One region of the Lelliottia amnigena genome, then DNA from elsewhere that is predicted to be linked to it. Evidence: predicted binding sites of a transcription regulator. Region 1 holds the regulator's gene; the other holds the start of a gene.
What was found. The regulator LexA, encoded in region 1, represses DNA repair genes until DNA is damaged. The targets are predictions, from matches to a motif close to TNCTGTATGTACATACAGNA.
Positions count from the first base shown of each region.

Region 2: a site for LexA is predicted at 12,200-12,219, ahead of metR (HTH-type transcriptional regulator MetR). Genes of this name have one in related genera too.

Region 1 covers NZ_CP077236.1:2,135,410-2,151,514, reverse strand. Annotated here, with positions in the region: gene aphA (acid phosphatase AphA) at 107-820, opposite strand; gene tyrB (aromatic amino acid transaminase) at 1,014-2,207, opposite strand; gene alr (alanine racemase) at 2,349-3,428, opposite strand; gene dnaB (replicative DNA helicase) at 3,573-4,985, opposite strand; gene I6L74_RS10035 (quinone oxidoreductase) at 5,048-6,031, shown strand; gene pspG (envelope stress response protein PspG) at 6,344-6,586, opposite strand; gene dusA (tRNA dihydrouridine(20/20a) synthase DusA) at 6,724-7,719, opposite strand; gene I6L74_RS10020 (conjugal transfer protein TraF) at 7,801-9,060, opposite strand; gene I6L74_RS10015 (cupin domain-containing protein) at 9,279-9,767, opposite strand; gene zur (zinc uptake transcriptional repressor Zur) at 9,884-10,399, shown strand; gene I6L74_RS10005 (CsbD family protein) at 10,484-10,693, opposite strand; gene dinF (MATE family efflux transporter DinF) at 10,839-12,158, opposite strand; gene lexA (transcriptional repressor LexA) at 12,225-12,833, opposite strand; gene I6L74_RS09990 (diacylglycerol kinase) at 12,943-13,311, opposite strand; gene plsB (glycerol-3-phosphate 1-O-acyltransferase PlsB) at 13,466-15,886, shown strand.
Region 2 covers NZ_CP077236.1:1,595,461-1,611,565, forward strand. Annotated here, with positions in the region: gene ubiB (ubiquinone biosynthesis regulatory protein kinase UbiB) at 1-497, opposite strand, end outside; gene ubiJ (ubiquinone biosynthesis protein UbiJ) at 494-1,099, opposite strand; gene ubiE (bifunctional demethylmenaquinone methyltransferase/2-methoxy-6-polyprenyl-1,4-benzoquinol methylase UbiE) at 1,113-1,868, opposite strand; gene rmuC (DNA recombination protein RmuC) at 1,935-3,392, opposite strand; gene udp (uridine phosphorylase) at 3,531-4,292, opposite strand; gene I6L74_RS07525 (dienelactone hydrolase family protein) at 4,542-5,348, shown strand; gene I6L74_RS07530 (beta-glucoside-specific PTS transporter subunit IIABC) at 5,528-7,339, shown strand; gene I6L74_RS07535 (glycoside hydrolase family 1 protein) at 7,339-8,802, shown strand; gene I6L74_RS07540 (PRD domain-containing protein) at 8,826-9,662, shown strand; gene metE (5-methyltetrahydropteroyltriglutamate--homocysteine S-methyltransferase) at 9,754-12,015, opposite strand; gene metR (HTH-type transcriptional regulator MetR) at 12,251-13,204, shown strand; gene I6L74_RS07555 (carboxylate/amino acid/amine transporter) at 13,092-13,991, opposite strand; gene yigL (sugar/pyridoxal phosphate phosphatase YigL) at 14,084-14,884, opposite strand; gene pldB (lysophospholipase L2) at 14,910-15,905, opposite strand; gene rhtB (homoserine/homoserine lactone efflux protein) at 16,015-16,105, shown strand, end outside.

The DNA of each region.
Region 1 (16,105 bases):
TTTCAGTGGGTTGAATGCGACCTGAGAAACTGCCCCTTTAAGTGTGCAGCAAGACGGCGAAAGGTAAACCCAGGCAAGCCTGATTTGTTCAAAAAATAATCACAACTCAGTATTCGGAATTCACAATTACCTCTTCCCCGAACGCACCCGCCATCGGCAACGGCCGATAAGTCGAGTTTGAAGCCCGCAACACGCGAATGCCTCTGGCACCGACGTCGCGGGCAGCCGTGATGTCGTTATCCGAATCACCATAGAAAACTTTGATGTTTTTCTGTTCCAGCCACTGTGTTTTGGTGTTTTGCCCCGCTTTATCGCCCGCAAAAATCACCGGGTTCATGTTTGCGGCAGGAATCGCAAAATCGCCCTGCAACGTTTTAGAGACGGTTTCGGTTTTCGTCTGGCTGCGACCGGTCACGAAATAAATACTGTCGCCGCGTTTCACATGCATGGCGATCAGCGCGCGGCCGACTTCTTTCGGAATGCTGAATTCATCCCAGCCGTTATTCATTTTTTCCCAGAATTCAGGATTTTTGAGGTATTCCTCGTTGGCTGGCGAGAAGGTTTTTTTACCGCGCCAGAAGCCTGGGCTGGAGAAAAGGACGGTATCGTCGATGTCGAAACCGACAGCCATCGGCGCGCGGCCCATCAGACTGTTTTCAATTTGTGCCACAGAGACCCAGTGAATGGGGGCTTGTTCAGCCAAAATGGCAGCGGTAGTACCGGTATAAAGCGGTGTTGGTGCAGAAGCGCGGGCGACGACGGCACTATTGAGTGAGAACAATAAGCAGGCGGCGCTGAGCGCCAGTGTGATCTTGCGCATGTATTCCCCTGAATATTCTATTTTTTATGCTTTTAAATTGAGCGAATGGTCAAAAAACTATCAGACCATAACCCCTGAGGCGGATGATGGGAAGACAATTCTGACTATTAACCCTGGTAGAATGAGGGATATCACAGAAGAAGTTATCAGGCAGGAACCCTCTCTTCGCAAGAGAGGGTTTGTTGGTAAGTACTTACATTACAGCAGCAAACGCCTGGGCAACACGCTGGACGTTGTGTGCGTTCAGACCCGCGACACACATGCGGCCACTGGCAATCAGGTAGACGCCGAACTCTTCACGCAGGCGGTCGACCTGTACCGCGCTCAGACCGGTATAACTGAACATACCGCGTTGTTTGAGCAGATAATCAAAATTATGCCCCGGCACGGTCTCTTTCAATACGTTCACCAGTTCCTGACGCATCGCCAGGATTCGCTTGCGCATAGCTTCAACTTCCGCAAGCCACAGCGATTTCAGCTCGTCGTCACCGAGAACGGTCGCCACCACCTGTGCGCCAAAGGCCGGCGGGCTTGAATAGATACGGCGAACGGTGGCTTTAAGTTGTCCCAGCACACGCCCCGCGGCCTCTTCATCTTCACAGATAACGGACAATCCGCCGACACGCTCGCCATACAGTGAAAAGATTTTTGAGAAGGAGTTGCTGACCAGTGCAGGTAACCCGGCGCTGGCAATGGCGCGAATCGCGTAGGCATCCTCTTCCATGCCTGCGCCAAAGCCCTGATAGGCGATATCGAGGAAAGGGATCAGATTGCGTGTTTTCAGAACCTCAATCACCGCATCCCACTGATCGTTGGTCAGGTCAGCGCCGGTCGGGTTATGGCAGCACGGATGCAGCAGGACAATGCTGCGTTCCGGCAGCGTATTGAGCTTTTCCAGAAGCGCATTAACGCGCACGCCATTGGTTTCATTGTCGAACCACGGATAGGTGTTCACCACAAAACCCGCGCCTTCAAAGATGGCGACGTGGTTTTCCCACGTTGGGTCGCTCACCCATACACCCGAATCCGGGAAGTATTTTTTCAAAAAGTCTGCACCCACCTTCAGCGCACCAGAACCGCCCAGCGTTTGAATAGTCGCTACACGCTTTTTCTGCAACACGACATGATCGGCTCCAAAAAGCAGCGGCGCGATGGTATTGCGATAGGTGTTCAGCCCTTCCATCGGCAGGTAAAGCGACGCGCCGTGGGGCACTGAATTCATACGCGCTTCGGCTTCGGAGACGGCTTTCAACTGAGGAATAATGCCGTCTTCGTTGTAATACAGACCGATGCTCAGGTTTACTTTGTCGCTGCGCGGATCTTCTTTAAAACGCTCCATTAAGGAGAGGATGGGGTCGCCGGCGTAGGCGTCAACTTTCTGGAACACGCGATGGTTCTCCGGATATCTAAGAGGCAGGGATTTCAACAATAAACCGGAAGTGAAAGAAGGTCGAGAGGATGTTAATGAAGTTGGGGTGCGGCCTGTTTACCTGCACCCCAAATGCCTCATCAAAAGACAAAAAAGGCGTTAGTCGATGTATTTCATTGCCACGCGTGAGGTCAAACGCGTAATAAGTTCGTAAGCACTCACTTTCGTAATTTCAGCGATGCGCTCAACGGGGAGACCTTCACCCCATAACACGACTGCATCACCCGCTTTATCATCAGCGTCTGGCCCCAGATCGACGCAAATCATGTCCATCGCGACACGGCCGACAATCTTCACCTCACGGCCATTCACCAGCACGGGCGTTCCCGAAGGTGCCGCGCGCGGATAACCGTCGCCATAACCCATCGCCACAACGCCCAGGCGCGTATCATTCTCGCTCACCCACGTGCCACCGTAACCAACCGGTTCACCCGCTTTGTGCTCGCGTACGGCGATCAGGTTCGACACCAAAGACATCACCGGCTGCAGACCAAAATCGGGGCCCCAGGGTCTGTTTTCTAGCGGTGAAACGCCGTAAAGAATGATGCCTGGTCGTGCCCAGTCAAAGTGCGATTGCGGCCACAGCAAGATGCCGCCAGAGGCCGCGATGGAACGCATGCCCGGCTTGCCTTCGCAAAAGGTATTAAAAATATCGAGCTGCTGCTCCGTTGCACCACATTCCGGCTCGTCGGCGCGGGCAAAATGGCTGACGATATTCACCGGCTGGTGCACATTTTTGCACTGACTTAACCGCTGGTAAAACGCCTCGGCTTGTTCCGGACGCACGCCCAGGCGATGCATGCCTGTATCGAGCTTCATCCACACAGTAACCGGTTCGCTCAGTTCAGCCGTTTCTAACGCCAGCAGCTGTTCTTCATTATGAATCGCGGTGTGCAGATGCTGATCGGCAATCGTCGTCAGATCGGTGGCTTCAAAGAAACCCTCCAACAACAGAATGGGTTGCGTAATACCGCCTGCGCGTAAGCGTAAGGCTTCTTCGAGACGGGCGACGCCAAAGGCATCGGCATCAGGGAGCGTTCGCGCGGTCTCAAGAAGACCGTGTCCGTAAGCGTTCGCTTTCACGACTGCAACGAGTTTACTGGCGGGCGCCAGTTCACGCAGACGTTGCAGGTTGTGTCGCAGAGCGCGGCGGTTAATGACTACAGTTGCCGCTTGCATTTGAATTCCTTGCCGTAAAGAAAAAGTATTCCTCTAAATCATTTGCGTCACAGCAAGGCGGCAAGGCCGTAAATCCCGGGAGCTTAGATAATTAAGCGACCGGGGTGAAGCCAACGCCGCTGTGGCGCGAAGGATGACGAGGAATTATTCGTCGTCGTATTGTGGTCCCGCATAATTATCGAAGCGCGACCACTGTCCGTTAAAGGTCAGACGCACCGTACCGATCGGGCCGTTACGCTGCTTACCAATAATGATTTCTGCGATGCCCTTCATGTCGCTGTTTTCGTGATAAACCTCGTCACGATAGATGAACATGATCAAGTCGGCATCCTGCTCGATGGAACCCGATTCACGCAGGTCTGAGTTAACCGGGCGCTTATCAGCGCGTTGTTCCAGAGAGCGGTTAAGCTGAGAGAGTGCAACAACGGGTACCTGGAGTTCTTTCGCTAACGCTTTGAGCGAGCGCGATATTTCGGCAATTTCCAGCGTACGGTTATCCGACAGCGACGGAACGCGCATCAGCTGCAGGTAGTCGATCATGATTAGACCAATGCCGCCGTGCTCACGGGCAATACGACGCGCACGCGAACGCACTTCGGACGGGGTCAGGCCGGAAGAGTCATCGATATAGATATTCCGTTTTTCCAGCAGGATGCCCATGGTGCCAGAAATGCGCGCCCAGTCCTCATCATCAAGCTGGCCGGTACGAATACGGGTCTGATCGACGCGCGACAGCGACGCCAGGGTACGCATCATGATCTGATCTGAAGGCATCTCCAGACTGAAGATAAGCACTGGTTTATCCTGCAACATCGCCGCATTTTCGACGATGTTCATTGCAAATGTCGTTTTACCCATCGACGGACGCGCCGCGACGATAATCAGATCCGACGGCTGCAAACCGGCGGTTTTTTTATTCAGGTCGTCATAACCGGTATTCACGCCCGTAACGCCATCGTGCGGCTGCTGGAATAACGCTTCGATACGGGCAACCGTAGAATCAAGCACGTCGGCGATATTTCGCGGGCCTTCATCTTTATTCGCTCGGCTTTCGGCAATTTTGAAAACGCGAGATTCCGCGAGATCCAGCAGATCTTCACTGGTGCGGCCCTGCGGGTCAAAACCGGCTTCGGCGATTTCGTTTGCTACGGCGATCATTTCACGCACAACCGCACGTTCGCGCACAATGTCAGCATAAGCGCTGATATTCGCTGCGCTTGGCGTGTTTTTCGATAATTCTGCGAGGTAGGCAAATCCACCGACGCTATCCAGTTGTCCCTGACGCTCAAGCGATTCCGCGAGCGTGATCAGGTCAATCGGGCTGCCCGACTCCTGCAGACGCGCCATTTCGGTGAAAATATGGCGGTGCGGACGGGTATAGAAATCGTCAGACACGACGCGCTCGGCGACATCGTCCCAGCGTTCGTTGTCCAGCATTAAACCGCCCAACACCGACTGTTCCGCTTCAATCGAGTGCGGCGGGACCTTTAGCCCGGCAACCTGGAGGTCGCGGTCACGGGGTTCAGTCTGTTTGTTGAAGGGTTTATTTCCTGCCATAGTGAATGGAGTTACCGAGATAAAGAATGGGTCGAAAGATTACCACATTTTCTGGAGGAATCATGGCAACGCGCATTGAATTTCACAAGCATGGTGGCCCCGAAGTACTCAAAGCGGTGGAGTTCACTCCGGCCGCGCCGGGTGAGAACGAAGTCCAGGTAGAAAATAAAGCGATTGGTATCAACTACATCGACACCTATATTCGCGGCGGCCTGTATCCACCTCCGTCCATGCCGAGCGGTTTGGGAACCGAGGCGGCGGGCGTGGTGGTCAAAGTCGGAAGCGCCGTTAAGCATATTAAAGAAGGCGACCGCGTGGTGTATGCGCAGTCGGCGCTGGGTGCTTACAGCTCCATTCACAACGTCCTCGCGGATAAAGCCGCAGTGTTGCCCAATGCCATCTCATTTGAGCAAGCCGCGGCATCATTTCTGAAAGGGCTAACGGTCTTTTACCTGCTGCGTAAAACCTATGAAATTAAACCGGATGAACAGTTCCTGTTCCATGCTGCCGCAGGCGGCGTAGGGTTAATCGCCTGTCAGTGGGCGAAGGCGCTGGGCGCAAAACTGATCGGCACCGTCGGCAGTGCGCAAAAGGCGCAGCGTGCAAAACAGGCTGGCGCATGGCAGGTGATCAACTATCGCGAAGAGAGCATTGCAGAGCGAGTGAAAGAGATAACCGGCGGTAAAAAACTGCGCGTGGTGTATGACTCCGTGGGGAAAGACACCTGGGAAGCCTCGCTGGATTGCTTGCAACGCCGAGGACTGATGGTCAGTTTTGGTAACTCCTCCGGCGCGGTGACGGGCGTCAATCTGGGCATTTTGAACCAGAAAGGCTCGCTGTATGTGACTCGCCCTTCCCTCCAGGGATATATCACTACGCGTGATGAGTTGACCGAAGCCAGCAACGAATTGTTCTCGTTGATCGCCAGCGGCGTCATTAAAGTGGATGTGTCTGATGCGCAGAAATATCCGCTAAGCGAGGCGCAGCGCGCGCATGAGGTGTTGGAAAGTCGCGCGACAGAGGGTTCGAGTTTGCTGATCCCCTAATGTGCTCGTTTCCTCTAAATAATTCGTGTTGCATAAACGCGGCAAATGAATGAATCCCCGGGAGCTTACGCAAGTAAGTGACTTGGGTGAATGAAAGCAGCCAACGCATCTGCAGCTTGAATTATGACGGGGGAAAAAGAAATTGGGCTTCCCGTAGGAAGCCCTTTCTTTTTTTAGTTCGGCTGTATGTAGGGTACAGCTCGATGAATTCTTTAACGGCAACAATAGTGACAGATTTGATAAGTAAATCCTATTCTGTTCTAAGCCGTGCCGCCGGAAAAGTTACAGGTATGTGACGAACGCCTCAATACCTTAGTAACGAAAGCGGTTATTGCGCTGATAATTTGGGACTTTTGGCGTTTTCACTGCCCTTATGACCCACACAACCGCAATCGCCAGCAGTAACCACGGCAACAGTTTGATCATCAGCGCAAACAACCCGCCGACGAACATCAGCGCCGTTGCGACAACCAGCGCGGCAATAATCCCGAGCAATGAAATGCCCGTTACCATCAGCATGACAAAAAATCCGATCACAAAAAGTAGTTCCAGCATGACGCTCTCCCGAATATCCCACAACGATGCTAAAGTTATTACAAGAATCGTGCCAAAATTAACTTACTGATTTGGAAACAAAAACGCCCTGCAGCACTGTGCAGGGCGTGGTGAATTTGACGATCTTTTAGTGAAAATTATCGTTTGTCGGCGACCAGGCGCAGAGCGTGTTCCAGCACTTCAATATCTGCGCCCGCTTTATGCGCATTTTCGCTCAGGTAACGACGCCACTGGCGCGCCCCCGGAATACCCTGGAAAAGCCCAAGCATATGGCGGGTAACGTGTCCCAGATAGGTGCCATTGCTCAGCTCTCGTTCGATGTACGGATACATCGCGCGGACCACGGCAACCGGATCGCTATCCGCACCGTCAACGCCGAAGATTTCGCGGTCGACCGTCGCCAGAATGCCCGGATTTTGGTACGCCTCGCGCCCGACCATCACGCCATCCATATGCTGCAAATGCGTTTTGGCCTCTTCGAGAGATTTGATGCCGCCGTTGATCGACATCGTCAGATGCGGAAAATCACGCTTGAGTTGATACACGCGCGGATAATCCAGCGGTGGGATCTCGCGGTTCTCTTTCGGGCTAAGGCCCGACAGCCAGGCTTTGCGCGCGTGGATGATAAACGTCTCACACTCGCCTTTCCCGGCGACGGTATCAATGAAATCACACAGGAATTCGTAGCTGTCCTGATCGTCGATGCCGATACGCGTTTTGACGGTAACAGGAATCGACACCACGTCGCGCATCGCTTTAATGCCGTCAGCCACCAGCTGTGCGTTGCCCATCAGACATGCGCCAAACATGCCGTTCTGCACGCGATCGGACGGACACCCCACATTGAGGTTAATTTCGTCGTAGCCACGCGCTTCTGCAAGCTTTGCGCATTCTGCCAGTGCGGCCGGATCGCTGCCGCCAAGCTGCAGCGCCACCGGATGCTCTTCTTCGCTATAGGCCAGATAGTCGCCCTTACCGTGAATGATCGCTCCGGTGGTGACCATTTCGGTGTACAGCAGCGTGTGGCGAGACAGCTGACGCAGGAAGTAGCGACAATGTCTGTCCGTCCAGTCGAGCATCGGCGCGATGGAGAAACGGTGTGCAGGGAAAGTGGACTTTAATTCTGACGACATGGCGAAGTTTTAGGCATCTGCTGGAAAAGGGGCGCTACTATAGCACAAAGAAAACCGGAGGCGCATGGCCTCCGGATCGCCTTAGAACGTCACGCTTAACTGCGCGCCCGCGCCCCAGGTTTCGTCTTCGCCATACAGGCCCATCAGATCCACATGGACGGTGTTGAACGGTGCAAAGCCGACACCGCCGGTGAACACGTTGCTATCGTTCCCCTTCACATCCGCACGATAACCGGCACGGACTGCCAGCCAGCTCAGCGGGGTGACTTCCGCACCTACGCCGACATACTGTGAGTTTTCTTCACTTTTGAAGCCTTTGGTTTCGGTGAGGTCGCCGTCAGCCGTTAAGGTCAGCAGATCGGTGTGCCACGCCACGCCTGCGGTCACCAACGGACGAATCTGGTAAGTATCTTTATAGTTCACCACTTCGCCCGTACGACCATTACGGATACGGATGTCTTTGGTATCAATATCACGAGACATTAGGTTCTGCCCGCTCAAGCCTACCGTCCAGTTTTCACCAAAATCAGCGGTCACACCGGCGTCCACGTTAAAGCCGGTATCATCCGTACGGTAACGGCTGCTGTTCCAGTCGTTACTGTCGTAGTCGTAAATGGAGGTGGTGTAGTTGTAGAGCCAGGTTTTCTGCAGTTTTGGTGTGATACCCACGGACACCGGGATATCCGCAATATCAAACTGGCGGGCAACCGCAACACCGTAGTCAGAGACAATGGCTGCTCGGCCAGATGCCGTGGAGTTGAGGTTTTTGGTAATTTGATCGGTGCCGTTTAATGCGGCGTCCAGCGCAACGCCACCCGCGACAATTTTGCTGTTCTGGATGCTGCGCAGATAATCAATATCTTGCTGATCGATAGAAGAGCTTACGCGAGCGTGCGCGTTGCCTTTCGCCACGAAGGCCACCGAGAGCACGTTATTAGGAATACTGACCGCAATACCCGCGCCCGCATTTGCACGCGCCGTTTTGCCTTTCAGACTACTGAGTTCATCAGCGAGATCTTTAGCCGCACCCTGGAACTGATTAACAGACCCTAATGGGTTAGCGATGATCTCTGCTGCCGTCAGGCTGTCCACGACATCACTGTAGCGGTCGACTTTGTCACTGATGTCGTCGATTTGATCCTGAAGATTATCTTTATCCGTAATTCTGGCGCCAACGGACGGTAAAATGACGGTAATGTCATCATCCGGTTTGGCTTTGGCCAACAGCGCTGGGTTGATTAATACCCCGCTGCCATAATTGCCCGCCGCCACGCCCGTACCACCCATTGCGTCGCTACGCGCTTCCGTCCAGGTATTGGCTGCTCCCGCCTGATTTGCCATCAGCAGAGAAACAGCGATGCTAACCACTGAAAATTTAAAAGTTTTTTTCACAGTATGCCCGTCTTATAGTGTTATTAAACAACCCCCGCTATTTACGCCCATACGGGAGCGAACTATTGCTGTGAATAAGAACCAAAAGACCTGCCATTTCCTTAAGTTAAATCACCCAACTGGCCTATTGTATTTGTGACGGCCCTCAATATTTATAGAAGAGGATATTATTTTCGCCCAGGTTTTCCGTCGTGGGGCCCAAAAAACTGCGGGGGATGGTCGACCCAGCGGTCTTCGCGTGTGGCGGCATACATCGGATTTAACGGGTAATAGATACGATTGTGTTTTTTGTTCGCTTCCCCTACCACCAGCAGCCGTACATCCTCGTCGGTGTTGTTGATAAAGGTGTGACACACGCCCGTCCCGGCAGGGAAACCGACGCTATCCCCTGGCTCCAGCTTCCACAAATAACCGTTGATCCACGCCTCCGGATGCCCCTCAATAACATGGATAAACTCTTCCTCGTCACTTTCTGCATGCGGATAGGACGTGCGACGCCCCGGCGGTAAACGCTCATGATGGATCCCAAGACGCCCCAGCCCCAGTTTGCGCGCCAACGGCGCACCAATCGCAAAGCGTTCGTCACTGTCCGGGTACGTTGAATCGTCAGCCCCCTCGACGTCACGCCAGTGTTGAATGCAGTCAGGTCTTTTCATTGTTTATCTCCCCATGTTGCGTTGCGTCAGGTATAGCACACCGCGTGGGATCTCGGCGTTTTTGACAGAACATGATAAAGTGAGGGTTTTCCGGCCGACTACTATTCGAGGTGCAAATGGATAAGACCACAACGCAGGAGCTGCTCGTGCAAGCTGAAAAGCTCTGTGCGCAACGCAATGTGCGCCTGACCCCGCAGCGCCTTGAAGTTTTGCGTTTGATGAGCCTGCAACAAAACGCGATCAGCGCCTACGATTTGCTTGATCTGCTGCGTGTTAACGAGCCGCAGGCTAAACCGCCTACGGTTTACCGGGCGCTTGATTTCCTGTTGGAACAAGGCTTTGTGCATAAAGTGGAATCAACAAATAGCTATGTGCTTTGCCATTTGTTCGATCAACCGACGCACACCTCTGCGATGTTCATCTGCGATCGATGTGGTGCAGTGAAGGAAAAAGCGGCGGAAGGGGTTGAAGACATTATGCATACGCTGGCAGCAAAAATGGGCTTCGCGCTACGTCATAATGTGATTGAAGCACATGGCCTGTGTTCAGCCTGTGTGGAAGTAGAAGCGTGTAGCCATCAGGATGCGTGTCAGCACGATCACTCCATTCATGTGAAAAAGAAGCCGCGCTAAAACGCAAAGCGGGCGGCCATTAAGCCGCCCTCAGGGATAGTACGTCCTTGTACTTTCGGGTAGAACTTTTCGCTACGGAATTGCCTACCAGCGATAATCGTGACGTTTTTCCCAGTCACCGACCTCTTTCTCGGCCTGATCTTTCTGGTAACCGTAACGTTCCTGAATTTTACCGACCAGCTGGTCACGCTTACCTTCAATGATGGTCATATCATCGTCAGTCAGCTTACCCCACTGCTCTTTCGCTTTACCTTTAAACTGTTTCCAGTTACCGCCGATTTCGTCTTTATTCATAATCATGTCCTCATCGTTCGGTTATCACGTAAATTTGTATCGTCCGTTACGTTCATTTCCTGCTGGACGTGATAATAATTGTAGACAAGGATTCGGCAGTCGTTTCGATATTCAGAATCTTTAACCATCTGGACAAAAGAAGCCGCTACGAGAACCAGCTGTTTTCGCGCCAGTGACGTCGCCAGATAACCCACAGCGAGAGGCCTCGCAGAGCAAGAAAGACAGCGAGTGCCAGCCACAAACCCTGGTTTCCCAGGTAGGGAACGGTAAGCAAGGTCAAACCGAAACCCGCCGCGGCTACCGCCATGCTATTGCGCATTTCTGCACCCCGTGTTGCGCCAATAAACATGCCATCCAGCAAATAGCACCAGACACCCACCACCGGTAACACCACTTGCCAGAAAATGTAGTGCCGTGCCAGCTCACGTAGTTCAGGTAATGACGTCAGTAGTGCGACGATATGCCCGCCAAAAAGAGCATAAATCAGCGCAAACATCAGCGCGACCAGCCCGGACTGGCGGCAGGCGGCTCGCCAGACCTCCTGTAATTTCCCGGCCTGTCGCGCACCGTAAGCCTGACCGGAGTGCGCTTCAACGGCATAGGCAAAACCATCCAGCGCGTAGGCGGTAAATGTCAGCAGCGTCATTAGCACCGCGTTGACCGCAACGATCTCAGGCCCAAGACGCGCGCCTAATACCGTCATCGCACCGAAGCATAGCTGGAGCAATAAAGAGCGCAACATGATGTCGCGGTTCAGCGCCAGCAGCTTGCGCATATTGCCCCGCCAGGCATTTTTCAGCATCGCGAGCGTGACGCCACGCATCACCAGCACGCGTTTCACCATCCATAAGCCGATAAAGAAGGTGGCATATTCCGCGATGACGGTTGCCAGTGCGGCGCCCTGCACATTCATATGCAAACCCATCACCAGCCACAGATCGAGAACGATATTCAGGATATTCCCCACCACCAGCAAAATGACCGGGGCACGAACATATTGCACGCCGAGCAACCAGCCAAGCAGCACGAGGTTAGCGAGCGATGCAGGGGCGCTGAGCCAGCGAATTTCCAGAAAACGGCGCGCCTGTTCCAGCACAGCCTCGCTGCCGCCGGCGATATGCAGCGCCAGATCGATGAGAGGCGCACGCACTACGACAATCAGCAGCCCGGCACCTAATGCCAGGATCAGCGGCTGAACCAGCGCCCGCCCAAGGCGAACGGGATCTTTCGCGCCAAAGGCCTGGGCTGTCAGTCCGGTTGTGCTCATGCGCAAAAACAGGAGCAGCATAAAGAGGAAGCTGGTCGCCATCGCGCCAATCGCGATGCCACCTAAATAAACAGGAGAATCCAGATGTCCAATAACGGCCGTATCCACCAGTCCAAGCAAAGGAACGGTGATATTGGAAAAAATCATTGGCAGCGCAAGACGCCATAATGCCTTGTCTGAAGTTGTCAGCAGCGACATAGGAAATTACCGGAAGCGAGATAGGACAGTCAGGCTGCGCGGATGGCGCAGCCTGTCAGAGAGAAATTACAGCCATTCACCGTTGCGGATAACGCCAACCGCCAGTCCTTCAATAGAGAAGGTTTGCTCGCGCAGATCCACCACAATTGGAGAAAACTCGCTGTTTTCAGGCAGAAGTTGCACAGTGTTGCCCTGTTTTTTCAGGCGCTTAACCGTCACTTCGTCGTCAATACGCGCAACCACAACCTGTCCGTTGCGCACATCCTGAGTTTTATGAACAGCCAACAGATCACCGTCAAGAATACCGATATCTTTCATTGACATACCGCTAACACGCAGTAAGAAATCTGCGCTCGGCTTGAACATACCCGGATCGACCTGATAGTGGCCTTCAATGTGCTGCTGTGCCAGCAACGGCTCACCCGCCGCAACGCGACCGATAAGAGGGATGCCCGTTTCTTCTTCCACCAGTAAGCGGATACCGCGTGACGCGCCCGAAACAATCTCAAGAACACCTTTACGTGCCAGCGCTTTAAGATGCTCTTCAGCGGCGTTTGGTGAACGGAAGCCCAGGCGCTGAGCGATTTCCGCACGCGTGGGTGGCATTCCCGTCTGGCTGATGTGATCCCTGATGAGATCAAACACCTCTTGCTGTCTGGCCGTTAACGCTTTCATTCCGCCCCCTGGGTGTATATACAGTTATGCTGTGAGTATATACAGTCAAAGGCGAATTTGGAATCAAAAACTGCACAAAAAACCAGAGACTTATTCGATTCCTGAAAGCTTATCGAAAATGTGACCAAAGGAGAGTGACCCAGGTAATGACAGCGATGATAATCGCCAGCAGTACAGCGGCAGAGCCCATGTCTTTCGCACGACCAGAAAGCTCGTGGAAATCAGAACCAATACGGTCAACAACGGCTTCGATAGCACTGTTGAGAATTTCCACTATCATCACCAAAAGCACGGAGCTGATGAGAAGTACACGGGTGATAGCATCGACATCAAGGAAGCACGCAATAATCACGGCAATAATGGCGGCAACGCCTTCTTGCCGGAAGGCGGCTTCATTTATCCATGCTGCGCGGAAACCTTTCCATGAATATCCGGCTGCTTTGATGATTCGGGTAAACCCAGTGGTATTATTGGCCATTAAAAGAACCTTTTATTAGATTTGACGTCAGTAACAAGGGCTGCAGCGGGTTTCGCAGCAGCCTGAAGTATGACGGGTAACAACAGAAATCTTGCGCGCTTTCTGTTATCCTTGCGCCGCAATTGCATTATTAACCAGAGGCTTTACATCGTTTATGTCCGGCTGGCCACGAATTTACTACAAATTACTTAATTTACCATTAAGCGTACTGGTAAAAAGTAAGTCTATCCCGGCGGAACCTGCGCTGGAATTAGGGCTCGATACCTCGCGTCCTATTATGTACGTTTTGCCTTATAACTCGAAGGCAGACTTACTGACGCTGCGCGCCCAATGTCTGGCGCACGATTTACCGGATCCTTTGGAACCCCTGGAAATCGACGGCACTCTCCTTCCTCGCTATGTGTTTATCCACGGCGGGCCGCGCGTGTTTACCTATTACACGCCGAAAGAAGAGTCGATCAAACTGTTCCACGACTATCTTGATCTGCACCGCAGTAACCCCGATCTGGATGTCCAGATGGTGCCAGTGTCGATCATGTTTGGTCGTCGTCCAGGGCGTCAAAAAGGCGACGAGAATCCACCATTGCGCATGCTTAACGGCGTGCAAAAATTCTTTGCCGTGTCATGGTTGGGCCGCGATAGTTTTGTTCGTTTCTCGCCGTCTGTGTCGTTACGACGCATGGCGGATGAGCATGGCACCGATAAAATCATTGCCCAAAAACTGGCACGCGTTGCACGTATGCACTTCGCCCGTCAGCGTTTAGCGGCTGTGGGGCCACGATTGCCTGCGCGTCAGGATCTGTTCAACAAACTGCTGGCGTCCAAAGCGATTGCCCGCGCAGTTGAAGACGAAGCGCGAAGCAAGAAAATCTCTCATGAGAAAGCGCAGCAAAACGCTATCGCACTGATGGAAGAGATTGCGGCGAACTTCTCTTACGAGATGATCCGACTGTCTGACCGTATTCTGAGCTTCACCTGGAACCGTCTGTACCAAGGGATTAACGTTCATAACGCCGAGCGTGTGCGCCAGTTGGCCCACGACGGTCATGAGATTGTCTACGTGCCCTGCCACCGCAGCCACATGGATTATCTGCTGCTCTCCTACGTGCTCTATCATCAGGGGCTGGTTCCGCCGCATATTGCTGCGGGGATCAACCTGAATTTCTGGCCAGCAGGTCCGATTTTCCGCCGTTTGGGCGCATTCTTTATTCGTCGTACCTTTAAGGGCAACAAGCTCTATTCAACGGTGTTCCGCGAATATCTGGGCGAACTGTTCAGCCGTGGCTATTCCGTCGAATACTTTGTTGAAGGGGGTCGCTCCCGCACCGGTCGTCTGCTCGACCCGAAAACCGGGACGCTCTCGATGACCATTCAGGCCATGCTGCGCGGCGGCACACGTCCAATTACGCTGGTACCGATTTATATTGGTTACGAACACGTAATGGAAGTGGGCACGTACGCTAAAGAGCTACGCGGCGCGACAAAAGAAAAAGAGAGCTTACCGCAGATGCTGCGTGGTCTGAGCAAGCTGCGTAATCTCGGTCAGGGCTACGTAAACTTTGGCGAACCGATGCCGCTGATGACGTATCTGAACCAGCATGTGCCGGAATGGCGAGAATCTATCGATCCGATCGAAGCCATTCGCCCGGCGTGGTTGACGCCTACGGTAAACAATATCGCTGCCGATTTGATGGTGCGTATTAACAACGCGGGCGCGGCTAACGCCATGAACCTGTGCTGTACCGCGCTGCTGGCCTCTCGTCAGCGCTCACTGACACGCGAACAGCTGACCGAACAGCTCGATTGTTATCTCGACATGATGCGTCATGTTCCGTACTCAACGGACTCAACCGTGCCGTCTGTGACGGCGGGTCAATTGATCGACCATGCGCTGCAAATGAACAAGTTCGAGGTCGAGAAGGACACGATTGGTGACATCATCATTCTGCCGCGCGAGCAGGCGGTGTTGATGACGTACTATCGCAACAATATCGCGCATATGCTGATGCTACCGTCGTTGATGGCTGCCATCATCACTCAGCACCGTCGTATTTCCCGTCAGGAGATACTGCGTCATGTTGAAGTGCTTTACCCGATGTTGAAAGCGGAGTTGTTCCTGCGCTGGAGCAAAGACGAGCTGGCAGCAGAGCTGGATAAACTGACCGAAGAGATGCTCCGTCAGGGGCTGATCGCGGTGAAAGGCGATGAGCTTCATATCAATCCGTCACGTTCTCGCACGCTTCAACTGCTGGCCGCAGGCGCGCGTGAGACGCTGCAACGCTACGCCATCACCTTCTGGCTGCTGAGCGCCAACCCGTCCATTAACCGTGGAACGCTGGAAAAAGAGAGCCGCACCCTAGCTCAGCGTTTGTCTGTGCTGCACGGCATCAACGCACCTGAATTCTTCGATAAAGCGGTGTTTAGCTCACTGGTGCTGACGCTGCGTGACGAAGGCTATATCAGCGATACCGGAGATGCCGAGCCTGGCGAAACCATGAAGGTTTACCAGATGCTGGCGGAACTGATTACGTCTGATGTGCGTTTGACGATTGAGAGCGCAACGCAGGACGAGTAAAACGGCTTGTGCGAGCCGCATTAGTGCGGAGACTAAAACGGCAACCTGATGGTTGCCGTTTTGCTTTTGAACTCATGTGGTCTGGTGCCCTTATCCCAGCCCTCTCCCACGGGGAGAGGCGGCAAACATTAAAAACGGTAACCAACGGTGTTGCCGTTTTACGTTTACCTTGTGTGGTCTGGGGCCCTTATCCCGGTCCTCTCCCATGGGGAGAGGCGG
Region 2 (16,105 bases), 540 kb from region 1:
TCCGCTTTGATAACCGGCAAAATATCCGGGCGAATCACTTTAATGACGATCTCTTTGCCGTTCTCTTTCAGGCGCGCGGTATGAACCTGCGCAATGGAAGCGGACGCCAAAGGCTTGATATCAAAATCATCAAACCAGGTTTCGACAGGGATATTCCCCATCGCCTCTTCGATCTGCTGCTTTGCCCGCGCACCGTCAAAGGGAGCAACACGGTCCTGCAGCAAGGCCAGCTGATCGGCAATTTGCGGCGGAAAAAGGTCGCGGCGAGTAGACAGCATCTGCCCAAACTTAATCCATACCGGTCCAAGCTCCTGTAGTGCCAGTCGTAACCGTTCGCCCAGCAGTTTGTCCTTGTGACGATTAGGCATCCAGAACAGCATCCGTCGCCAAATCCGCAGCGGCAGAGTGATTCGCATTTTGGGAATGAGTTCGTCGAGCCCGTAACTTAAAAAGGTGCGAACGATAAAATAGAGGCGCCGAATTTCACCAGGCGTCATTTGCCCTCCAGTTTTTCCAGCCGTTTGGTTAGCGCGTCGACTGCACGTTCAACGGCAGACGTTTCTTCCGCAAACCATGCTAATTCCAGCGTGCCTGGTGCCATCCGCCACTCTTCGGTAATCACCTCGGCAACATAGCGTTGCTGACGCTGTAACCCTTTACGTAAGAATGACGAGCCGCCACGAAGTACCTTGCTAATGCTTTCAGCGGCGATATCGCCAATGTAGGGTGCCAGCAGTTCAGCCGGATCAAACTCAGCCAGATCGGCAAGCGCCACAAAGTTCTGCACAACCTGCAGATCGCCTTCCACTTCCAGTTCGCCACTGCGAATCAGTGCGGTCAGTTGCTGACGGTCGCGGAGTTTCGGTAACACGCTCATATGGGTGATGACGGAGCAGTCGGCCTCACCTTCCCACTCGCCCAGCACATCAAGCTGACGTTCACTAAAGACCAGCACCAGCGGTGTGGAGAACTCCTTCAACACGATGCGAAGGACTTTACCGTTCAGACGCTGGCGAGCCGTTTTCAGCGCCGGAGAGCGATACAGAAACGTGTTCAGGACATTTTCGATGCCTGCGGTGACTAAGGGTTTAATAGGCATAGGCCGCTTCCACTCAGAACTTGTAGCCGCGATGCAGCGCAACAACACCGGCTGTCAGGTTGAAATACTCAACGTTCTCAAGGCCTGCATCCTGCATCATCGCTTTTAAGGTGTCCTGATCCGGGTGCATACGGATAGATTCCGCCAGATAGCGGTAGCTTTCGCCGTCGTTTGCCACCATTTCACCGATACGCGGTAAAACGTGGAACGAGTAGGCATCGTAGGCTTTGCTCAGCGGTTCGATAATAGGTTTGGAGAATTCGAGCACCAACAAACGGCCACCTGGCTTAAGCACGCGATACATAGAACGCAGCGCTTTTTCTTTATCGGTGACGTTACGCAGACCAAAAGAGATAGTGATGCAGTCAAACGTGTTATCCGGGAATGGCAGGGCTTCGGCATTGGCCTGAACATATTCAACGTTGCCGACAACGCCAATATTACGCAGCTTTTCACGCCCCATTTTCAGCATGGAGTCATTGATATCTGCCAGCACCACGCGGCCGGTATCGCCAACCATACGGGAGAATTTCGCGGTTAAATCACCCGTACCACCCGCCAGATCCAGCACGGTTTGACCACGACGAACGCCGCTACAGTCGATAGTGAAGCGCTTCCACAAGCGATGAATTCCGAATGACATCAGGTCATTCATGACATCGTACTTTGCCGCCACGGAATGGAATACGTGGGCAACCATGTCAGCTTTCTGCGCTTTGGCGACAGTCTGAAAGCCAAAGTGTGTAGTATCTTGTGAATCGTCAACCATCTCAGTGCCTGCTAATCCGTCAAATGTTCGTGAAGTGTAACAGATTGGGCGCGTTTGCCCTACGATTCAACCACCCTGAAAGAATCGGTTTGCCTGCGTTTCGGACGACGCTTGTGCGGCTAAATCATTGTCTTGATTGTCTGTATTTTGCTCATTCACCCCGTCACGAAGGCGATATTCTTCATCCTGAGCCGTGGCCTGTTCGGCCAATTCCGGATTAATCTCGCGCTTGACCTCAACGCCCAGACTGCGAAATGCCTCAGCTTGTGAAAGCAGATTTCCTCGACCCGACGAGAGTTTTTTCATCGCCTGGCGGTAATTATCCTGTGCCCTGTCCAGGCTTTGCCCAACAGATGTCATGTCGTCCACAAACAGGCGCATTTTGTCGTACAGCTTGCTGGCGCGATCGGCAATTTGCTGCGCGTTACGGCTTTGATGCTCGTACCGCCACAGGTTTGCGATGGTGCGCAGCGCCACCAGCAGCGTGGTTGGGCTGACCAGCATAATATTGTTTTTCAACGCTTCGGTAATAAGTTCTGGTTGTCTGTCCAATGCCAGCAAAAATGCCGGTTCGACCGGAATAAACATCAGCACATAATCCAGCGAGCGCAGCCCTGGCAACTGTTGATAATCTTTTCGCCCCAACAGGCGAATGTGATTTCGTACCGAGGCGATGTGCTCCTGGAGTGCGGATTCGCGGGTGAAATCATCTTCGGCATTGAAGTAGCGCTCATAGGCTACCAGCGTCATTTTGGCGTCAATCACCACGTCTTTGCCCTGCGGCAGGCGCACGATGACATCGGGCTGCATCCGCGATCGGGTGTCGGTTTCAATGCTGACCTGCGTTTCGTATTCATACCCCTCGCGCAGACCAGAGGCTTCCAGCACGCGGGTGAGCACTACTTCGCCCCAGTTCCCCTGCGTTTTATTGTCGCCCTTGAGCGCACGCGTCAGGTTGACCGCCTCTTGCGCCATCTGCGCATTCAGCTGCTGGAGATTACGAATTTCATGCGCCAGCGTGTGGCGTTCACGTGACTCCTGGCCAAAGCTGTCCTGCACCTGACGACGAAAACCATCCAGTTGTTCACGAAGGGGGGTCAGCAAACCGTTCAGGCTCTGACGATTCTGCTCATCAACGCGGCGGTTGCTCTGCTCAAAGATACGGTTAGCCAGATTTTCAAACTGCTCGCTCAGGCGCTGCTCGCTGTTGATCATCTGACGGATTTTGTCTTCGGCATGCAGCTGGGTGGATTCCAGACGGGTCGTGACTTCGCGCAGATCGGCTTCTAAAGAGGTATTGATATCACGCAGATTACGCAGCTCGTTGTTGAGCAATTCGCACTCTTCGCGCCAGTGTGCGCTCTGCGTAAGCTGTTGTTTTGCAGCACTGAGCTCAGCCACCATCTCTTCACGATCGGCCAGCTGATCGGCTTTATGTTGCGCATGCTGGTAGCTGGACATCAGCCAGCCCACACCCGCGCCCACCAGCGCAATGACTGCATAAATTAGGACTGAGATATCCACAACACCCCCTGCATCAAACCATTACCCGCACAAAATAGAATTGTGCTGTATAAACGTCCAGTTTGAAAGGGGTTTCCTGCGAGGCGCTACGCAAAAAGAAAAGGCCGAACGCGTCGGCCTTTTATCTGAAAGGGGAAACTAGATCAGGCGGCGAGCCGCTTCAACCACGATTTTCACCGCGTGGCTTTCGGTTTTCTTCATGGTTTCTGCGTTTGGAATTTCTTGCTGGGTGCGGTTAACGATGACGCCCGCCACCATACCGGCACGCAGACCCTGGCTTGCGCACATGGTTAGCAGCGTTGCAGATTCCATTTCATAGTTCATTACGCCCATGGACTGCCACTCTTCCATCGAACCTTTAAAGCGGTTCACCACGCGACCGGAGAAGGTGTCATAACGCTCCTGGCCTGGGTAGAAGGTGTCAGAAGAGGCAGTCACGCCGATGTGAGTCGTTGCGCCCACGGATTTCGCAGCTTCAACCAGCGCAGTGGTACATTCAAAATCTGCCACAGCCGGATATTCCATTGGCGCAAAGTGCAGGCTTGCACCGTCAAGACGCACAGATGCAGTGGTCACCAGCACGTCGCCGACGTTGATATGCGGCTGAATAGCGCCAGTTGTCCCGATACGCAGGAAAGTACGAATGCCCAGCTGTGCCAGCTCTTCAACAGCGATAGAGGTAGACGGACCACCGATACCGGTCGAACACACGATAACGGCTTTGCCATCCAGCTCTGCACGCCAGGTGGTGAATTCGCGATGCGCAGCCAGCTTAACCGGCTTATCCATCAGCGCGGCGATCTTTTCCACACGCTCAGGATCGCCAGGGACGATAGCCAGCGTAGCCCCTTGTAAATCGTTTTTAGTGAGGCCGAGATGAAAAACATCAGACTTAGACATAGGTGACTCCTCTGTGGGTCGGGTTGTCAGAAGAAGTAAAACGGTACTTTACAGAAGCCCCGGGCACATTTTCGTGACAGACCTCACCACGAATGAAAATGATTGCAGTTAATTACCATAAAATAGTGACACTCATCACACTAACAAGTTATATCGTTTACTACTGCACAAAAGATAGCCCGTTTCGGGCACTGTGAATTGTTAACTTGAGGTCTATATTTATTTGCACCAACGGGTACGGAGAATACCATGACTCAAAAAACGAATTTTGCACCTGCCGCCGCCCCTCTCGCGTCAACCATCGTTTCAACGTCTGAAGACGCTATCACGGCAGGCGAAACCTCGATCCCTTCCCAGGGTGAAAACATGCCCGCTTATCACGCGCGTCCAAAGGGCGTGGACGGGCCTTTGCCGATCGTCATTGTGGTTCAGGAGATTTTTGGCGTTCACGAACATATTCGGGACGTCTGCCGCCGCCTGGCGCTGGAGGGGTATCTGGCCGTCGCGCCGGAGCTGTACTTCCGCCAGGGCGACCCCAATGAATACAGCGATATCCCCACGCTGTTCAGCAATCTGGTTAGCAAAGTACCCGATGCGCAGGTGCTGGCCGATCTCGATCATGTCGCCAGTTGGGCGGCGCGTAACGGCGGCGATGCGCATCGGCTAATGGTCACGGGCTTCTGCTGGGGCGGACGCATCACCTGGCTTTATGCCGCACACAATCCGCAACTGAAAGCCGCCGTGGCCTGGTATGGCAAGCTGGTTGGCGAGAAAACGCTGAATTCACCTAAGCATCCGGTGGATATCGCGGTCGATCTCAATGCGCCCGTTCTTGGGCTTTACGGTGGCGAAGATACGGGCATTTCGCTGGAGAGCGTCGAGACGATGCGGCAGGCGCTGCGTGCCGCGAATGCCAAAGCAGAAATCGTGGTTTATCCGGAGGCGGGCCATGCGTTTAACGCCGATTATCGCCCAAGCTATCACGAAGAATCGGCCAAAGACGGCTGGCAGCGAATGCTGGCGTGGTTCCGGCAGTATGGCGCGAAAAAGGGTTAAGCCGCTCACAATTTAACGTACGAAGCACAACGGTTGATTGACTTTGAAACAGCTTTTGACCGATATAAAAAGCACAGGCGTGTAACTACGATCCGTAGGCAAGACCTGAAGCCCATTTCTCCTCCCCGGGGGAAATGGGCTTCAGGTCTTTTTTTTTGCTCTGGAGACAGGGGCCAGACATGAATCATTTGCAGACAGCACTGGACGTCATCGCCCATGTGGGTGGCGCTGAGAATATCGAACATATCGAGCATTGCTCTACCCGCTTGCGGTTGAGCCTGTACGACAACGGTAAAGTGAATGAAACCGCGCTGGCGAAAATTGACGGTGTGCTGGGCGTGCGCGTCAACGTGCAGTGCCAGGTGATTATCGGGCATGAAGTGGTTCAGGTTTACGAAGCGGTGCGGTCTCTGGTCGGCACGCCGCAGGGCAATACCCAGCCACACGCCAATAAACCCAACCGTTGGGCGCAAATCGTCGATTTTGTGATTAGTGTTTTCCAGCCTTTGGTCCCCGCGATTGCCGGCGGCGGTGTACTGAAATCACTGCTGCTGTTGCTGGATGTCGTGGGCTGGCTCAGCCGCGACAGCTCCACTTACAAAGTGCTGGATAATATCGGCTCTGCCCCACTCTATTTCCTGCCGATCCTTGTCGCTATCACGACCGCGACAAAGCTCAAGGTCAACGTGCTGGTTGCCGTCTCAGCCGTTGCGGTTATGGTGTTACCGGCGATGACCAAACAGCTGGCCGATGGCGCGGAATTCATGTCGTTCGATCTGCGCAACGTGGCCTACGCCTCACAGGTCTTCCCGGCTATTCTATGCGTGCTGTTTTATGCGCAGACGGAAAAGTTTTTTAATCGTTACTCACCCGGCGCGCTGCGTATTTTCCTTTCACCGATGCTGTCGTTGCTGGCCACGGTTCCCGTCACGCTGCTGATTTTAGGGCCTTTGGGCTATGAACTGGGCGCAGGCCTGGCGACGGTCATTCTGTGGCTTTACGGGAAACTCGGTTTTGTGGCAACAGGATTGCTCGCCGCCGCGCTGCCGTTTATGGTCGCGGCCGGAATGCACAAACCGATGCTGCCCTATGCCGTGGCATCCATGAGCCAGTTTGGCCGCGAACTGCTGTATCTCCCCGCATCGCTGGCGCACAACATTGCTGAATCTGGCGCATGCCTGGCGATTGCGCTTAAAAGCAAAGACAAGGTGCTGAAATCGACCGCGTTTTCAGCGGGCATTTCCGCGCTGTTTGGCATTACTGAACCCGCGCTTTACGGCGTCACGCTGCTGAATAAAAAAGCGCTCTACAGCGTGATCCTCGGCAGCATCGTGGGCGGCGCTTTTATCGGCTGGATGGCGGTTGAAGCCTTTGCGATTGTGGGTCCTGGCCTTGCCAGTATCTCCATGTTCGTCTCGCCAGATAACCCGCTCAACATCCTCTGGGCGTTTGCCGGAGCGGGTCTGTCATTCGCCATCGCGTTTATCAGTGCCCTGCTGCTGTGGCGCGATAAAGTCACTGAGCAAACCGACGAACTGACGTTCACGCGTCCGATTGAAGGGCAAATCATTCCGCTGGAAAACGTGAACGACGATGTTTTCTCCCGCAAAATCATGGGTGACGGCATCGCGATTGTCCCCTCTCAAGGCGTGCTGCGTGCCCCGGCGGACGGCACCATCGTTAACGTGTTTGAAAGCGGCCACGCGCTGAGTCTTCTCACCGACGCGGGTGTAGAACTGATTTTCCACATCGGAATCGACACCATCAAGCTGCAAGGCGAAGGGTTTTCCCCCAAGGTTCAGGAAGGCCAGCACGTGAAAAGCGGCGAAACGCTGATTGAATTTTCTCTTGATACCCTCACCGCAGCAGGTCTCGATCCGGTGGTGATAATGGTGGTGACGAACGGCGAACGTTTCTCGCTCACGCCACATAGCTACGACGACAAAAATCCAAATCCTCACATCATCATGACGCTAAAGGAGTCCGTGTAATGGATAAATCCCTCCCGTTCCCGCAAGGTTTTTTATGGGGCGGCGCAATTGCCGCTAATCAGGCCGAAGGCGCGTGGAACGTTGATGGCAAAGGGCCGTCGGTGGCGGATGCCATCACCTGGAAACCCAATCTGTCGCTGAAAGATTATGATGGCCATATGGCGCTGACGGATGAAAATATTCAGGATGCGTTTGAAGGCAAAAACGACAAACTTTACCCAAAACGTCGCGGCATCGATTTCTATCACCACTATAAAGACGATATCGCGCTGTTCGCCGAAATGGGCTTTAAAGTCCTGCGTGTGTCCATCGCCTGGTCGCGTATTTTCCCAGATGGTGAAGACGCTGCACCGAATGAAGCAGGCCTGCAATTTTACGAAGAGATGTTCCGCGAACTGCGTCGCCATAACATCGAGCCGCTGGTGACGCTGTCCCATTACGAGATGCCGCTGGCGCTCAGCGAGCGATATAACGGCTGGGTACACCGCAACGTGCTGGACGCGTTTGTGCGATTCAGTAATGTCTGTTTCGACCGCTATAAAGATCTGGTGCGCTACTGGCTCACGTTTAACGAAATCGACAGCATCCACCGCCACCCGTTTACCACCGCCGGTATCCGCGAAGAGAAATGTGCGCCGGGCAAAGCGCAACAGGATATTTATCAAGGGCTGCATCATCAGTTTGTCGCCTCGGCGCTGGTGACGCGTGACTGCCACGCCAAAATTCCCGGCAGCCAGGTGGGCTGTATGCTCACCAAACTCACCACCTATCCGCACAGCTGCCGCCCGGAAGACGTTGAAGCGACGCTGAAAAAGAATCTCGAAAACTATTTCTATGCGGATGTGCAGGTGTTCGGGGAATACCCGCCGCTGATCCTGCGCGATCTGGCGAGCCGCGACATTCAAATTGACATGCAGGCCGACGATCAGCGCATTTTAAAAGAAAACACCGTCGATTTCGTCTCGTTCAGTTACTACATGTCACTGACCGAATCGACGCAGCCGGACGTTGAACGCATCCCAGGCAACACCATTCTTGGGGTAAAAAACCCGTATCTGCCTGCGTCGGAATGGGGGTGGCAAATCGACCCGGTTGGGCTAAAAATTTCCCTGCTCGAACTCTACGACCGTTACCAAAAGCCGCTGTTTATCGTTGAAAACGGGCTGGGCGCGAAGGATATCGTCGAGAATGGCAAGATTCACGACAGCTATCGTATCGACTACTTCCGCGCCCATTTTGAGCAAACTTTGGCGGCTATCAATGAAGGGGTGGATGTGATGGGATTCACCACCTGGGGATGCATCGACATTATTAGCGCAGGCACGTCGCAGATGTCCAAGCGCTATGGCTTTATCTATGTCGATCAGGATGACGAAGGCAACGGCACCTTAAAGCGCCTGAAAAAAGACTCTTTTGAGTGGTATCAGAAAGTGATCGCCAGCAATGGCGCTGACATGCGCTAAACGGCCAGGCCGCAGGAATAACCGTGATTACGATAAAAAAATCGCTCAATAACAGCATGCTGCTGGTCGACAACGATCAGCGGGAGATGATTTTGTTTGGCAAAGGGATTGGCTTTGGCGCGAAAGCGGGGAGCCAAATCGACCTGACGCAGGTGGAGAAAGTCTTCCTGCCGCTGAGCGATCTTAAGTCCCGTCACTTTTTATCGCTCACGGACACCATTCCTGCGGCATTCTTTGAAATAAGCCACGAGATTTTGACGCTGGCGCGCAGCGTTTGCGGCGACAAACTCAACTCGGTGCTGCTTTTCACCCTCGCCGAGCATCTGCACTTTGCGGTAGAACGCAGCCGCAGCGGGCAGGTGATCCTCAATAAGCTGAGCTGGGAAGTGAAGCGCTACTACCCGCAAGAATACAGCGTCGGGATGCAGGCGCGGGCAAGCGTGAACGCGCAGTTTGGCGTTGACCTGCCGGAAGATGAAGCGGTGAACATCGCCTTTCATCTGATTAACGCCAGCGGCCAGACCGACGACAGTTCGGCGCATCTGCAGGTTGAGCTGGTCAATCGTATCGCCGAGATTGTGCGGTATAAATTGAGCAAAGCCATTGATACGCAGTCGGTGAACTACATGCGATTTATTACCCATCTGCGCTACTTTGCCGAGCGGGTTTTAACCGGGAAAATTGTGGTCAGCGAGACCGACGATTTTTACCAGGAGTTAATGCGTCATCGCCCGGATGCCATGACCGTAGCATGGGTGATCCGCGATTATGTGCAGGAAAAATATCAACTCACGCTGCCAAAAGACGAGCTGACGTGGCTGAGCATTCATATTAGCCGGTTAATGGAAGGCCATGCTTAGGGCTGGCGTTTGAGATGAACAAAGCGACTTTTCAGTCGCCTGTTCCCCTCACCTTACCCTCTCCCCAAACCGAAGAGGGCTATTCAGGCCATTAACCCTGACGCAGATTCTGCGCGGCTTGTACCATATTCGCCAGCGCGGCGCGGGTTTCCGGCCAGCCACGGGTTTTCAGGCCGCAGTCCGGGTTCACCCACAGGCGCTCAGCCGGAATACGCTGAGCGGCTTTTGCCAGCAAGGCCTCGATCCATTCCACGCTTGGCACATTCGGGGAGTGAATGTCGTACACGCCCGGGCCGATTTCGTTCGGATAGTCGAACTCTTCGAACGACTCCAGCAGTTCCATGTCTGAACGCGAGGTTTCGATGGTGATCACGTCGGCATCCAGCGCCGCAATAGACGCCATGATGTCGTTAAATTCGCAGTAACACATATGGGTGTGGATCTGCGTATCGTTCTTTGCCACGGCGGCGCTGATACGGAAAACCTCCACGCCCCATTGCAGGTAAGCATCCCAGTCGCTACGACGCAGCGGCAAGCCTTCGCGCAGAGCCGGTTCGTCAATCTGGATAATGCCGATGCCTGCGGCTTCGAGATCCGCCACTTCGTCACGCAGCGCCAGGGCAATCTGTCTGGCGATGGTTTCACGGGTCACATCTTCACGCGGGAATGACCAGCAAAGAATGGTCACCGGACCGGTCAACATGCCTTTCACCGGTTTGTCCGTCAGGGATTGCGCGTACTTTGCCCACTCAACGGTAATCGCTTCTGGACGGCTGACGTCACCAATCACGACCGGCGGTTTCACACAGCGGGAGCCGTAGCTCTGCACCCAGCCGTTTTGGGTAAACACAAAACCATCCAGGTGCTCACCAAAGTATTCCACCATGTCATTACGCTCGGCTTCGCCATGCACCAGCACGTCCAGCCCCAAACGCTCCTGCTCAACAATCGCCTGCTTGATGTGTTCCGCAATGCCGGTGCGGTAGTGGTTGGCGTCGAGATTGCCTTTTTTGAATTCCAGACGCAGGCTGCGGATTTCAGTGGTCTGCGGGAAAGAACCGATCGTGGTGGTCGGCCACGCGGGCAGGTTGAAGCGCGCACGCTGCGCTTCGGCACGCACTGCGTAGGCGTTTTCACGCTGGCTGTCTTTCGCGGTGATTGCCGCCAGACGTTTTTCCACCGCCGCGTTATGCACCCGAGTCGAATGACGACGCGCCTGAATCGGCGCGCTCCACTCGACCAGCTTCGCGGTGTCGCCGCTGTTCAGCGCATCACGCAGCAGGGCCAGCTCTTCACATTTTTGCAGTGCGAAGGCGAACCAGCTTTTGATCTCCGCATCCAGTCGCGTTTCGACGCTCAGATCGATTGGGCTGTGCAGCAAGGAGCACGAAGAGGCAACCCACAAATCACGTTTGCCGACGATGTCCTTAATCTGTGCGTATTTCTCGGTCAGATCGGCGCGCCAGACGTTACGCCCGTTCACCAGGCCCGCAGACAGCAGCCAGTCGGACGGCAGGCGTTTGTTAAGTTCAGCCACATCATCTTTGCCGTGAACCAGATCCACATGCAGACCCTGCACTGGCAGCGCGGTGATGGTGTCGAGATTCGGCGTGACGCCTTCAAAATAGGTGGTCAGCAGCAGTTTGGTCTGGCCCGCCAGCGTGTCGTAAGCCGGTTTAAACGCTTCCAGCCACGCCTGCGGCAGCTCTAGCACCAGCGCAGGCTCATCGATTTGTACCCACTCAACGCCGCGTTTTGCCAGTTCAGCCAGCACCTGTTGGTATACCGGCAAAATGTCGTTTAACAGGCTCAGGCGGTCAAACTGCTCGCCTTTCACTTTACCCAGCCACAGATACGTCACCGGCCCGAGCAAAACCGGCTTAATGTTGTGGCCCAGCGCCAGCGCTTCGTCCACCTCATCCAGAAGCTGTGTCCAGGTCAGTTTGAACTGCTGACCTTTCACGAACTCAGGAACCATATAGTGATAGTTGGTGTTAAACCATTTGGTCATTTCTGCCGCCGCCGCTGGCTCGCCGGTTGGCGCACGGCCACGGCCCAGGCGGTACAGGGTGTCGATATCCTCCGATCCATCTTTGTTCTGATGACGAGCCGGCACGTTGCCAAGCAGCAGGCTGGTAGTCAGAACATGGTCGTACCAGGCGAAATCGCCCACCGGCAGCAGATCAATGCCTGCCTGTTTTTGCTGATCCCAGTGACGAGCGCGCAGCTCGCGGCCAACAGCCAACAGCTCTTCGCGGGTGGAGTGACCCGCCCAGTAACTTTCTTGTGCTTTTTTCAGTTCGCGGCGCAAACCAACGCGAGGGAAACCGAGAGTGTGGTTGATTACAGTCATGTGTCATTCCTCTAAATGTTTATAAATCCGATGGATTTTGAATTTAGGGAAGGCGGCTAGTTTGCTCATCCCCGGGAGCTTACATGAGTAAGTGACCGGGGTGAGTAAACGCAGCCAACGCACCATAAATTTAAAAGACGAAGGATTTGGACGTCCAGATGTTTACACATCCATAATTGGCGGTTACTGTATATTCCTCAAGCGCAAAATACTCATGGCGAAGTGAAGGACTTTCATGATCGAGATAAAACACCTGAAAACGCTACAAGCGTTGCGGAATTGCGGGTCGCTCGCGGCGGCGGCGGCCACGCTGCATCAGACGCAATCCGCACTGTCACACCAGTTCAGCGATCTGGAACAACGCCTTGGCTTTCGTCTGTTCGTGCGTAAGAGCCAGCCGCTGCGCTTTACGCCGCAGGGTGAAATTTTGCTCCAGCTTGCCAATCAGGTATTGCCGCAGATCGCCACCGCGCTACAGTCTTGCAATGAACCGCAGCAAACGAAATTGCGCATCGCCATTGAGTGTCACAGCTGTATTCAGTGGCTGACGCCCGCGCTAGAGAATTTCCGCCAGCACTGGCCGCAGGTGGAGATGGACTTTAAATCGGGTATGACGTTTGACCCGCAGCCGTCGCTTCAGCAGGGCGAACTGGATCTGGTGATGACGTCCGATATTCTGCCGCGCAGCGGGCTGCACTACTCGCCGATGTTTGATTATGAAGTGCGTCTGGTGCTGGCTCCGGATCATCCGCTGGCAGTGAAAACGCGTATCACGCCGGAAGATTTGGCGACCGAAACGCTGCTGATTTATCCGGTGCAGCGCAGTCGTCTGGATATCTGGCGGCATTTCCTGCAACCAGCGGGCATCAGCCCGAACCTGAAAAGCGTCGATAACACGCTGCTGTTGATTCAGATGGTGGCAGCCAGGATGGGTATCGCAGCGCTGCCGCACTGGGTGGTAGAGAGTTTTGAGCGCCAGGGTCTGGTGGTCACCAAAACCCTGGGCGAGGGATTGTGGAGCCGGCTGTACTCCGCCGTGCGCGATGGCGAGCAGCGTCAGCCGGTCACGGAAGCCTTTATTCGTTCAGCGCGGAATCACGCTTGCGACCATTTGCCGTTTGTTCGGAGCGCGGAGCGACCCAATGGCGATGCACCCACAGTGAAGCCAGGATCACCGCTCCCCCAATGATAAAGCTCGGCCAGTGCGGTTGTTCCTGCCAGATGGCCAGGTTCACCAGCAGGCCAGCGGGCACATGAACGTTGTTCATAATGCCCAACGTTCCGGCGTCTACCTGCGTAGCGCCGTAGTTCCACATAAAGTAGCCCAGCCCTGACGCCACAACGCCCAGCCAAATCAACACGCTCCACTGCACCGTGGTCGTCGGCAATTTCTGCGGATTACCCAGCATAAACCACGCCACGACGGCGACGATAAACGCCCCCATGTAGAACCATGCAAAGGCATTGTGCTGCGGCATTGGACGGGTTTCCATCAGGCGTTTGTAGCCAACCATGCCCATCGCAAAGCTGATGTTAGCGAGCTGAACGAACATCAGCCCGGTCCAGAAGTGATCGCTCACTTTGTCGTAGCGAATAATCGCCGCGCCCGCCACCGCCAGCAGCGCGCTTAGCACGTAGCCCCAGCGTAAACGCCGTTTGCTCAGCAGGTCGTAAATTAGCGTGATATAGAGTGGCGTCAGCACGGTGAACAGCAGGAATTCTGAGACCGACAGATAGACATACGCGCGGAAGCTGAACAGATACATGACGCCGAGCTGCATCGCGCCCACCAGCATATACAGCAGAATGGTTTTGAACGTTTGTCCGCGCAGACGCAGAAAGGGCAGGAACACCAGCGCCGCCAGCCCCACGCGCATCAGCACGGAGAAATAGCTATCGACATGCCCGGCGAGATATTCACCGATCAGGCTGAACGAGAAGGCCCACAGAATAGTGGTGATAATGAGTAGCGCCACAATGCTTGTCTCTCAGGAAGAAGGACAGGCATTGTAGCGGACTCTTCAGTTGACAACTGAGCGTTAATTAATCAGTCGAGACGTTAGGGCAATTACTCAAGAAACAGCTTACGCAGATAATTCGGCACGGCGTTATCGCCGTTGGTGCCGATCACTTCCAGCTCTGGGTGCAGATCTTTCAAACGCTGGTGCGCGTTTTCCATGATGCAGCCTTTGCCCGCCATGGAGAGCATTTCTGCGTCATTCATGCCGTCGCCAAAGGCGATGCAATCTTTCAGCTCAAAGCCCATGCGTTTGGCAACCGCTTCCAGGGCGTGGCCTTTCGACACGCCGCCCGCCATCACTTCGAGACAGGTCAGCGTGGAGAAGCTGACGTTCACGCGATCGCCCCAGCGCGCGTTAATCGCCTGCTCCAGCGGCAGCAGCTCTTCGTGGGTATCGCAGGTGAAGAACACTTTGCTGATCCCTTCCGGCTCCAGTAAAGCGGGCTCATACAGCGTGTAGTTAAATACCGCTTCTTTGAAGAAACGCATCTCATCCGGGCGGTGACGGTTCATAAACCAGTCGTCGTTGCGATAGACGTTAGTGACGATCTTCGGGTTGTCATGCACGACGCCGAACAGATCGGCCGCGATATCGCGATCCAGATCGTGAGTGAAAATAAGATTGCCATCAGTGTCGTGCACGCGCGCACCGTTGGAGGTGATCATGTACGCCTTAATCTCCAGGCCATCGCGGATTTGCCCGACGTCAACATGGTGGCGACCCGTCGCGAAGACAAAATTCACGCCACGCGCGGTCAGGAGTTTTAAGGTCTCTTTCGCGTACGGCGATAAGGTGTGATCGGGGGAAAGTAACGTGCCATCTAAGTCAGATGCAACAACCTGGTACATAGGAGAATTTAACCTCAATAGAAAATCAGTTATGCCTGTCGAAAAATTCAACAATGGCGTTTAGCGCGACTGAGCGCATGGCGTCCTTTTCAAAAAGGATCTCATGGAACGCACCGTTTATGACCAGCGGTTTTCCCCCTTCGCAAGGGTGACCCGCCGCAGCGCGCAATTCGCAAAAGCGTTCATGCATGCGGTTATCCACCACACGCTCCTCTTCTGCCTGAATCAATAATGTCGGCGTATTATCGTCACCCACGCCTGCCAGAGCAGACTCACCCGCGAGAATACCTTCACGCACCCAGTGATACGTTGGGCCGCCCACGCGCAAACGCGGTTCATCGGCATAGAAACGCAGATTTCGGCGATAACGTTGCCGACTGTGTGTCAGCACGTTAATCGCAAAGGGCAACGCGCGCCAGCGTCCGGTTCCGATAGCATAGCCTTCGCGAATGCGCTGATGGCCCTCAGCCCAGTCGAGAATATGGCGCACCATCCAGTCCGGAAAACGCATGACGATGCCAAACATGGGCGCAGTGAGCGCAATGGCGTCGCACTGATGCTGGGGATAGCGCTGTAAAAACAGCGTGGCGATCGCGCCCCCCATAGAGTGCGCAAGAATATAACGTTTACGCCACGGGCCTGGCTGCACCTCCTGCTGCCAGAATGCGGCGAGATCGTCGACATAATCACTGAAATGATCAACGTGGCCACGATGCGTGTCCGACAGTAAACGCCCGGAACGCCCTTGCCCACGATGGTCAATAATGAAGACATCAAAACCAAGATGGAACAAGTCGTAAGCCAATTCAGCGTATTTAACGTAGCTTTCAATACGACCGGGGCACACGACGATCACGCGATCGTTTTTGCTATCCCGAAAACGCACAAAGCGAACCGGGACATTGTCCACGCCCATGATCTCGGCTTCATCGCGCTGACGCCAGAAATCGGTCAGCGGCCCCATGGAGAAAGCAGCAAATGCGTTCTCGCGTGTTTCCCAGTCCTTTTTCTGCTGAAACATTGGGTTTCCACCCCTGTAAGCCATGGAATATCGTTTTTTCGTGACGCATCACAAAATGCGCTGACAATAGCGTATTGTGGCATAAAAATAGACGATTCGGGAGTTTCAAATGACCTTCGAGTGGTGGTTCGCTTACCTGCTGACATCCATTATCCTGAGCCTTTCACCGGGTTCTGGCGCGATCAATACCATGACCACCT